DNA from 3 places in the Bradyrhizobium sp. USDA 4461 genome. Region 1 is predicted to be linked to each of the others. Evidence: predicted binding sites of a transcription regulator. Region 1 holds the regulator's gene; each other region holds the start of a gene.
The links. The regulator PhoB, encoded in region 1, activates phosphate uptake and scavenging genes when phosphate is short. The targets are predictions, from matches to a motif close to TGTCATNNANCTGTCAT.
Positions count from the first base shown of each region.

Region 2: phnF (phosphonate metabolism transcriptional regulator PhnF) is a predicted target of PhoB. The motif match lies at 1,209-1,225, and genes of this name have one in related genera.
Region 3: ACVINW_RS33235 (RNA degradosome polyphosphate kinase) is a predicted target of PhoB. The motif match lies at 1,384-1,400, and genes of this name have one in related genera.

Region 1 covers NZ_JBSRXM010000001.1:1,629,745-1,633,195, forward strand. The annotation lists gene ACVINW_RS07715 (GcrA family cell cycle regulator) at 87-599, shown strand; gene phoB (phosphate regulon transcriptional regulator PhoB) at 871-1,581, opposite strand; gene phoU (phosphate signaling complex protein PhoU) at 1,710-2,426, opposite strand; gene pstB (phosphate ABC transporter ATP-binding protein PstB) at 2,447-3,265, opposite strand; gene pstA (phosphate ABC transporter permease PstA) at 3,262-3,451, opposite strand, start outside.
Region 2 covers NZ_JBSRXM010000001.1:8,374,906-8,378,356, reverse strand. The annotation lists gene phnE (phosphonate ABC transporter, permease protein PhnE) at 1-301, shown strand, start outside; gene phnF (phosphonate metabolism transcriptional regulator PhnF) at 455-1,180, opposite strand; gene phnG (phosphonate C-P lyase system protein PhnG) at 1,285-1,746, shown strand; gene phnH (phosphonate C-P lyase system protein PhnH) at 1,751-2,359, shown strand; gene ACVINW_RS39120 (carbon-phosphorus lyase complex subunit PhnI) at 2,363-3,451, shown strand, end outside.
Region 3 covers NZ_JBSRXM010000001.1:7,043,035-7,046,485, forward strand. The annotation lists gene ACVINW_RS33225 (CDP-alcohol phosphatidyltransferase family protein) at 38-580, shown strand; gene ACVINW_RS33230 (chromosomal replication initiator DnaA) at 665-1,342, shown strand; gene ACVINW_RS33235 (RNA degradosome polyphosphate kinase) at 1,474-3,451, shown strand, end outside.

The DNA.
Region 1 (3,451 bases):
GATTCTGGCCGCAGGGATATTTGTCCAGATTTGGCTCGCAGCGCCGCTCCAATGACTGGCCGGCGCCATGCGAAAGGAAGAATGCGATGACGGTATTGACCTGGTCCGACGATCGCGTCGAGCAGCTGAAGAAGCTCTGGGAGTCTGGCCTTTCGGCCAGCCAGATCGCAGCGGAACTTGGCAATGTGACGCGAAACGCCGTGATCGGCAAAGTGCACCGGCTCGGCCTCTCCGGCCGCGCCAAGGCACCCTCCACGGCGGCGCCGCGGCAGCGCAAGGCGCGCCCCGCCCAGCACATGATGCGAGTGGCGCGCCCGGTCTCGCGCGGCAACACCGCGCTCGCGCACGCCTTCGAGGTCGAGATGGAGCCCGATCCGATCTCGTTCGACAACGTGGTGCCGATGAGCCAGCGGCTGTCGCTGCTCGAACTCAACGAGGCCACCTGTCACTGGCCGGTCGGCGATCCCTCGAGCCCGGAATTCTTCTTCTGCGGCGGCAAGGCGCTCGCCGGCCTGCCCTATTGCGCGCATCATTCCCGCGTCGCCTACCAGCCCGCCGCCGATCGCCGCCGGCCGTCGGCGAAGCCGCAGATCAAGTAGCCCTCGGGAAAACTACGGAAGACCTGAAAAACAAATCCCCGCACAAGCGGGGATTTTTTGTGAGCGAATGAACATCAAGGGCACATAGCCCAGGTCAAGCGCACTGCGCGACGTAAGGTGAGCACACGCGCCCCTCCCCACCCTCCCCCGCAAGGAGGGAGGGAGCCGGACAGTGTGCTCACCTCACGCGATAACGAGCCGCCGCTCGTGGCGCGATGGATTGCTTCGCTCCGCTCGCAATGACGATGACGGCTCTCGCCGGAAAGGCGACTTACGGCTGCGGCTCGGCTTTCGCGAAGCGGTCGTCGAGCGCGTAGCCGGCGCCGCGCACGGTGCGGATCGGATCCTGCTCGCGGCCCGGATTGAGCAGCTTGCGCAGGCGGCCGATATGGACGTCGACGGTGCGCTCATCGATGTAGATGTCGCGGCCCCAGACGCTGTCGAGCAGCTGCTCGCGGCTGAACACGCGGCCGGGATGCTCGAGGAAGAATTCGAGCAGCCGATACTCGGTCGGCCCGAGATCGATCGGACGGCCCGAGCGCGCGACGCGGCGCTTCTCGCGGTCGAGCTCGATGTCGCCATAGGTCAGGACGGTGGCGAGCCGCTCCGGGCTCGCGCGGCGCAGCAGGCCCTTCACCCGCGCCAGGAGCTCCGGCACCGAGAACGGCTTGACGATGTAATCGTCGGCGCCGGTGGCCAGACCGCGCACCCGCTCGCTCTCCTCGCCGCGCGCGGTCAGCATGATGATCGGAAGCTGCTTGGTCTCGGGCCGCGCCCGCAGGCGGCGGCACAGCTCGATGCCGGACAGGCCCGGCAGCATCCAGTCGAGGACCACGAGGTCGGGAACGCGCTCCTTGAGGCGGGTATCGGCATCGTCGCCGCGCCCCACCGTTTCGACATCGTAGCCTTCCGCATCGAGGTTGTAGCGCAACAGCGTCGTTAGCGCTTCCTCGTCTTCGACTACCAGAATGCGTGCGCTCATCGGTCTAAGTTCTTTCTCTGTGGTGATCTGTTGCCCAGACGCAAACCGAAACACTTAGCTTCTTGAGCATAATCCCCGCGGAAACGACTTGTCGAAGACAATCCGGTTCCGCGCGTGCGGATGATGTCCTAGTTACCCGGCACAGTGGTGGCAAAATTGGTCATGTCGCCCTTCGGGCGCTTGTCGGTGATCTGCTGGCCTTCGATCATGTAGAACACAGTCTCGGCGATGTTGGTGGCGTGATCGCCGATCCGCTCGATGTTCTTGGCGCAGAACATCAGATGGATGCAGAACGAGATGTTGCGCGGATCTTCCATCATGTAGGTGAGCAGCTCGCGGAACAGCGAGGTGCAGATCGCATCGACCTCCTCGTCGCCCTTCCAGACGTTCATCGCCGCCGGCAGATCGTGCGCGGCATAGGCGTCGAGCACCGACTTGACCTGCGACAGCACGAGGTCGGTCATGTGCTCCAGGCCGCGGATCAGCTTCAGCGGCTGGAAATCGCTCTCCAGCGCCGCGACGCGCTTGCCCATGTTCTTGGCGAGGTCGCCGATCCGCTCGAGGTCGGTGGCGACGCGCATCGCGCTGACGATCTCGCGCAGATCGATCGCCATCGGCTGGCGCCGCGCGATCGTCAGCACCGCGCGCTCTTCGATGACGCGCTGCAGATTGTCGATCTCGATATCGGCGGCGACCACGCGCTTGCCGAGCGCGACGTCGCGCCGGATCAGCGCGTCGACCGACTCGGTGATCATCCGCTCGACGAGGCCGCCCATCTCGGCGACCAGGCGGGTCAACTCCTGCAGGTCGCTGTCGAATGCCTTGGCGGTGTGTTCAGAAGCCATCATCTGTCTCCTCAGCCCGGTCAGCCGAACCGGCCAGTGATGTAGTCCTGGGTGCGTCGATCGCTCGGCGAGGTGAAGATCTTGTTGGTGTCGTCGAACTCGATCAGCTCGCCGAGATACATGAAGGCGGTCTTGTCGGAGACGCGCGCCGCCTGCTGCATGTTGTGGGTGACGATCGCGATCGTGTAATCCTCGGAGAGCTCCTGGATCAGCTCCTCGACCTTGGCGGTGGAGATCGGATCGAGCGCCGAGCACGGTTCGTCGAACAGGATCACCTCGGGACGCACCGCCACGGTGCGCGCGATGCACAGCCGCTGCTGCTGGCCGCCGGACAGCGACAGGCCGGAGGCGTTCAGCTTGTCCTTGACCTCGTTCCACAGCGCGCCGCCGCGCAGCGCCTTCTCGACCCGGTCGTCCATCTCGGACTTCGAGATCTTCTCGTAGAGGCGGATGCCGAAGGCGATGTTCTCGTAGATCGTCATCGGGAACGGCGTCGGCTTCTGGAACACCATGCCGACCCGCGCGCGGAGCAGATTGAGGTCGAGCTTGGGATCGAGGATGTTGGTCTGGTCCAGCATCAGCTGGCCGACCGCGCGCTGGCCCGGATAAAGGTCGTACATCCGGTTGAAGATGCGCAGCAGGGTCGACTTGCCGCAGCCCGACGGTCCGATGAACGCCGTGACGCGGTTGGTGCCGAGCGTCAGGTTGATGTTCTTCAGCGCGTGGTGCTCGCCGTAATAGAAATTGAGGTTACGCACCGTGACTTTCGGCGGCGCGTCCGGAAGCGGCACCTGGGGAACGTGGCCCGCGACAGTCGTGGAGACGGAAAGCTCGGTCATTTTGCGGTCCTTTCGGCACCAAGGATACGCGCGCCGATATTCAACGCGAGCACGGTGAAGGTGATGAGCAGTGCGCCGCTCCACGCCAGTTCCTTCCAGTAGGCGTAGGGGCTCTGCACGAAGTTGTTGATGGTCACCGGCAGGTTGGCCATCGTCTTGGTCAAATCCCAGCTGAAGAACTGGTTC
Region 2 (3,451 bases), 6.7 Mb from region 1:
GGGCATCCGCGCTTCCGGCGGCAATGCACTTCATGAGATCCGCTTCGGGCTGCTGCCGCAGGTGCTGCCTGTGATCGCCGGACAGGTGCTGTATTTCATCGAGTCGAACACCCGCTCGGCCACCATCATCGGCATCGTCGGCGCCGGCGGCATCGGCCTGCAGCTCGCCGAGCAGATCCGCGTGCTGGAATGGCAGAAGGTGTCGTTCCTGATCCTGATGATCCTGATCGCGGTCGCCGCGATCGACTTCATCTCGAGCAAGCTGCGCTTCGCCATCATCGGACGGCGAGCGGTGGCGTAGGACTCCACCTCGCCCCGCTCTTGCGGGGAGAGGTCGGATTGCGAAGCAATCCGGGTGAGGGGTGCTCCCCCGTGCTCATATCTGTCGAATTCGCGGAGACAGCCCCTCACCCCAACCCTCTCCCCGCAAGAGCGGGGCGAGAGAGCAGAGCGATCAGCCGTTCTCGACCAGAAACTCGACGCGCTCGGCGGCGAAGCGCGAGCGCTTGGTCACCAGCGGCTGGTCCAGCATGTCGACATCGGTGGCATCGACCACCAGCACCGGCCGTCCCAGCGGCAGGTCGAGCCGCGCCGCATCGGTGGCATCGGCAATCGCCGCGGTGATCCGGGTCGAGGCGCGGTGATAATCCTTCACGCCGTAATGTCCGAGCAGCTTGGTCATCGAGTGGACATTGGCGAACACGTTGCCGGCATCCGGAAATCGCTCGGCTGACAGCCATGTGGTGGAGACGCAGATCGGTGTCCGGTCGGCAAGCCGCACCGCTTCGATCCGGATCAGCGGCGCACCGATCTTCAGGCCCAGTTCACGCGCGATCTCGCGGTTGGCAATATCCTCACCGGCCTCGATCAGCTGGCCACGCGGTTCGTGGCCGCCGGCGCCGACGATCTCCGAGAACCGCGTGCGCGAGCGCAGCGGATAGGCGAGGCGCTGGGCTTCGACATAGGTGCCGCTGCCGCGCTCGGCGCGCACCAGTCCGCGCTCCGCCAATGCGGCGAGCGCGCGCCGCACGGTGTGGCGATTGACGCGGTAAGTCTCGGCGATCTCCATCTCGCCGGGCAGCTTTTCGCCCGCGGCAAAGCGGCCGTCAGCGATGCCGCGCTCGATGCCGTCGGCGACCTGCCGCCACAAGGCGACGCCGGAACTTTCCTGCATGCTCATCGCGCGGTGATACCAGAAATCTTCGGTTTGTCACGAAACAGTCATGGCGCTCCGCTATCAAGTTGTCTAGTATCATAGACAACTTGATACAAGCAAGGTTGCCAATGAGTTCGACCGGATCAAACAGCAAACAGGCCCAGCGCAAGGCTGCGATGACGGTGCTGGCGCACTCCGCGGCTGCGGATATCGCGGGCAGGCTGGCGGCGATCGCAATGCCCGCGCACGAGAACCTCCGTGAACCGGAAAACGGCCTTGTGATGCTGCGCGGACGGATCGGCGGCGACGGCGCGCCGTTCAATCTCGGCGAGGCGACGGTCTCGCGCGCGGCGGTGCGGCTTGCCACCGGCGAGGTCGGCTTCGGCTACACGCTCGGCCGCGATGCAGAGAAGGCGCGGATGATCGCGCTGTGCGACGCCATGGTGCAATCGGCGGCGTTGTCCGGCGAGGTGGAGACCAAGGTGATCGCGCCGCTACGTGCCGCGATGGATGCCGAGCGCGCCCGCAAGGCTGCGGAGACCGCGGCGACGCGGGTCGATTTCTACACGATGGTGCGCGGTGAGGGGTGATGCAATGACGACGATTGCCGAAATGCCCGCAGGCTTTGCCGACAAGGTGCTGTCGGCGCAATCCACCTTCCGTTCCGTGATGGATGCGATGGCGCGTCCAGGCAGCGTGCAGCGCGTCGCAGCAAGCGTCGGGGTGCCCGCCGGCATGATGCGCGGCTCGGCCGCGATCGCGCTGACGCTGTTCGATCACGACACGCCGATCTGGCTCGATGCCGCGATGTCGGCGACGCCGGACGTCGCCCGCTGGCTGAAATTTCACGCCGGCGCGCCGGTGGTTGGGGATTCCTCGATCGCAAGCTTCGCGCTGATCGGCGATGCCGCGAACCTGCTGGCGTTGGAGCGCTTCGCGTTCGGCAGCAGCGAATATCCGGACCGCTCGACCACGCTGATTCTCCAGGTCGACAGCCTGACCCAGGGGCCGGCCTTCGAGCTGAAAGGACCCGGCATCGACGGTAGCGCGTTGCTGCAGGCGATGATCAAGCCGCGCGACCTGTTCCAGCGGCTTGCAATCAACGAAGTCCTGTTCCCGCGCGGCATCGATGTCGTGCTGGTCCATGACGATGCCATTGTCGCGATCCCGCGCACCACGCGGCTGATCGCAAGCGGAGTGTGAGCGATGTATGTAGCCGTCAAGGGAGGCGAACGCGCCATCGAGAACGCTCATCGCCTGCTGGCGCATGAGCGGCGGGGCGATCGCGATGTACCCGAGGTGACGCTGGCGCAGATCTCCGAGCAGCTCGCGCTCGGCGTCGATCGCGTGATGACCGAGGGCTCGCTATACGACCGCGAGTTGGCGGCGCTGGCGATCAAGCAGGCGCGCGGCGACATGATCGAGGCGATCTTCCTGGTCCGCGCCTTCCGTGCCACGCTGCCGCGCTTCGGCGCCACCGAACCGGTCGACACCGGCGAGATGCTGGTGCGGCGGCGGATCTCCTCGACCTTCAAGGACGTCCCGGGCGGCCAGATCCTCGGGCCGACTTTCGACTACACCCACCGCCTGCTCGACCCGCAGCTCGCGGAAGGCTTTGTGCCGGAGCAGCCGGCCACCGCGGAGGCCTCGCAGGCGGCCACGCCGCGGGTCACCGATATCCTCGGCCGCGATGGCCTGATCGAATCCTCGCCGCAGGCGGAGGCCGACGCGCCGGTCGGCGACCTCACGCGCGAGCCGCTGAGCTTCCCGGCCGATCGCGATCTGCGGCTGCAGAATTTGGCGCGCGGCGACGAGGGCTTCCTGCTCGCGCTCGGCTATTCGACGCAGCGTGGCTATGGCCGCAATCATCCCTTCGCCGGCGAGATTCGCTTCGGCGAGGTCGAGGTCGAGCTGTTCGCCGAGGACGTCGGATTCGCGGTGCCGCTCGGCTCGATCGAGCTGACCGAATGCCAGATGGTCAACCAGTTCAAGGGCTCGACATCAGAGGCGCCGTGCTTCACCCGCGGCTATGGCCTCGCCTTCGGCCAGAGCGAGCGCAAGACCATGTCGATGGCGCTGGTCGACCGCGCGCTGCGGGCACGTGAGCTCGGCGAGGATGCGGCGGCGCCGGCGCAGGACGAGGAGTTCGTGATGTCGCACTCCGACAATGTGCAGTCGACCGGCTTCGTCGAGCATCTCAAGCTGCCGCATTATGTCGACTTCCAGTCCGAGCTCGGCCTGCTGCGCAAGCTGCGGCAGGAATTTGCCGAGGCCAATCAGGCGATCGAACTGCAG
Region 3 (3,451 bases), 5.4 Mb from region 1:
GAGTAAAATCAGGCTTCTAGCCGGGAAGCGATCCAAGTTGAGCATTCCGAACATCATTACCCTCGGCCGCATCATCCTGGTGCCGGTGATCGTCTGGGCCATCGTGTCGAGCCAGATGGAGATCGCATTCGCGATCTTCGTGATCGCCGGCGTGTCGGACGCGGTCGACGGTTTCCTCGCCAAGCGCTTCAACATGACGAGCGAGCTCGGCGCCCTGCTCGACCCGCTCGCCGACAAGGCGCTGTTGGTGTCGATCTATGTCGCGCTCGGAATCTGGGGCGCGGTGCCGCGCTGGATCGTGATTCTGGTGGTGTCGCGCGACATCATGATCGTCTCTGCCGTGATTGTGTCATGGTTGTTCGACAAGCCGGTCGAGATGAAGCCGCTGATGGTGTCGAAGCTGAACACGGCGGCGCAGGTCGCGTTTGCAGCCCTGGTGCTGGCCTCGCTCGGCTTTCGCTTCGAGCCGCATCCCTACGACCTGATCCTGATGGGCCTGGTCACGATCTTTACTTTGGGTTCGGTGTCCCTCTATCTCGTGGAGTGGGTCCGGCACATGAGCACGATCGAGGCCCGGTAGGACAAGCGGAAGCCGGTTTTCCCGCGACAGGCGCAAAGCGCTGGCGCAGAGATCTTGCTAGAATGAAGTGGTTTGGAGACTTGCGTGGCCGGTAGCGTTCAACCTCGTCAATTGGCCTTGGCCCTGCCGCACGAGGAGAGACTGACCCGCGACGATTTCCTCGAGGGCCCCGCCAATGAGGCGGCGCTGGCGCTGATCGACGGCTGGCCCGACTGGCCGAACCGGATCATGCTGCTGGTCGGCCCCGACGGCTCCGGCAAAAGCCACCTCGCCGCGATCTGGGCCGAGAGCGCCGGCGCCCGCGCGACCGCGGCTCATGCGCTGACCGCCGACACGGTGCCGACGGCGCTTGCGACCGGCGCGCTGGTGGTCGAGGATTTGAGGCCGTCGGATTTCGACGAGCGCGCGATGTTTCACCTGCTCAATCTCGCGCGGCAGGACGATGCCTACCTGCTGATCACGGCCCGCATCCCGCCATCGGCATTCGAGATCGAACTGCGCGATCTGCGGTCGCGGCTTCGCGCGGTGCCGACGGTGACGCTGCTGCCGCCCGACGACCAGCTGTTCCGCGGCCTGATCGTCAAGTTCTGCGCCGACCGCCAGATGAGCGTGGACGAGCCGCTGGTCAGCTATCTCTGCAACCGGATCGAGCGCTCCTACGTTGCCGTCCGCCAGGCGGTCGAACTGCTCGACACCGAGGCGCTGCGGCTCGGCCGACCGGTCACGCGGGCGCTGGCGGCCGAGCTGTTGCGCGACGCCTGAGCGGCGCTGCGGCTTGACGGCGCGGGCCAGCGGAACATCAATGTCATCGAAACGTCATCGCAATATCACATGGTCTCTGCGGCCCTCGGCTAGACCGCTCCGGCCCCTGCCCCGAACTGGACCAACACTTGATGGACTCGGCACAAGCAACTGAAATCAAAGAGAAAGAGGCGGAACTCCCACCCGCCCCCGCGATCGCGACCAGCCCCGAGCGATTCATCAACCGGGAGCTCTCCTGGCTGCATTTCAACCGCCGGGTGCTCGAGGAATCGGTCAATCTTGGCCATCCCGTGCTGGAACGGGTCCGCTTCCTGTCGATTTCGGCGAATAACCTCGACGAGTTCTTCATGGTCCGTGTCGCCGGCATCAAGGCGCAGGTCCGCGAGGGCATCACCGAGCGCAGCCCGGACGGCCTGCTGCCGGCCGAGCAGCTTGTGATGATCAACAAGACGGTGTCGCAGCTCGCCTCCGACCAGCAGGCGATCTGGAGCGACCTGCGCGACATCCTGGCCAAGGTCGGCATCCAGCTGGTCGACGGGCGCGACGTCACCAAGTCCGAGCGCAGCTGGATCGAGGATCACTTCCTCCATAGCATCTTCCCGCTGCTGACCCCGCTCGCGATCGACCCGGCGCATCCGTTCCCGTTCATTCCGAACCTCGGCTTCACCGTTGCGCTGCAATTGTCGCGGGTCTCCGACGGCAAGGCGATGAACGCGCTGATCCGCATGCCCGGGAAGATCGACCGCTTCATCCGCATCCCCTCCACCAAGGAAGGCGCGCCGGCGCGGCTGATCACGCTCGAGCAGGCCACCGGGCTGTTCATCGGCCGCCTGTTCCCCGGCTACACCGTCAAGGGCCAGGGCGCATTCCGCATCATCAGGGACTCCGAACTCGAAATCGAAGAAGAGGCCGAAGACCTCGTTCGCCTGTTCGAGACCGCGCTCAAGCGCCGCCGCCGCGGATCGGTGATCCGGCTCGAGATCGAGGCCACGATGCCGGAAGAGCTGCGCATCTTCGTGCAGCACGCCTTGTCGGCCGCGGACGATGAAGTGATCCTGGTCGACGGCGTGCTGGCGATGAACGAGCTGTCGCAGCTCACCCGCCTCAATCGCCCCGACCTCGAATTCCCGCCCTATGTGCCGCGTCATCCCGAGCGGGTGCGCGACCATGGCGGCGATATTTTCGCCGCGATCCGGCAGAAGGACCTCGTGGTCCACCATCCCTACGAATCCTTCGACGTCGTCGTCCAGTTCCTGCAACAGGCGGCGCGCGATCCTGACGTCGTCGCGATCAAGCAGACGCTGTATCGCACCTCGAACAACTCGCCGATCGTGCGCGCGCTGGCGGAGGCCGCCGAGGCCGGCAAGTCGGTGACCGCCTTGATCGAGCTCAAGGCGCGGTTCGACGAGGAAGCCAACATCCGCTGGGCGCGCGACCTCGAACGCGCCGGCGTGCAGGTGGTGTACGGCTTCATCGAGCTGAAAACGCACGCCAAGCTGTCGATGGTGGTGCGCCGCGAGGGCGGCAATCTCACCACCTATGTGCACACCGGCACCGGCAACTATCATCCGGTCACCGCGCGTATCTACACCGACCTCTCCTACTTCACCTCGGATCCGATCATCGGCCGCGACGTCGCGCGGGTGTTCAACTACATCACTGGCTATGCCGAGCCGAGCGACATCGAGAAGATGGCGGTGTCGCCGCTGACGCTGCGCAAGCGGATCATCGAGCACATCCATGGCGAGATCTCCCACGTCAAGCACGGCCGCGCGGGCGCGGTGTGGATGAAGATGAATGCGCTGGTCGACCCCGACATCATCGACGCGCTGTACGAGGCCTCCAAGGCCGGCGTGTCGGTCGAGCTCGTGGTGCGCGGCATCTGCTGCCTGCGCCCCGGCCTGCCCGGCTTGTCGGAGAACATCCGCGTCAAATCGGTGATCGGCCGGTTCCTGGAACATGGCCGAATCTATTGCTTCGGCATGGGGCAAGGCCTGCCGAGCACAAAAGCTGCTGTGTATATCTCGTCCGCCGACATGATGCCGCGGAACCTCGACCGCCGCGTCGAGGTTCTCTGTCCGCTGCAAAATCCCACGGTGCATCAGCAGG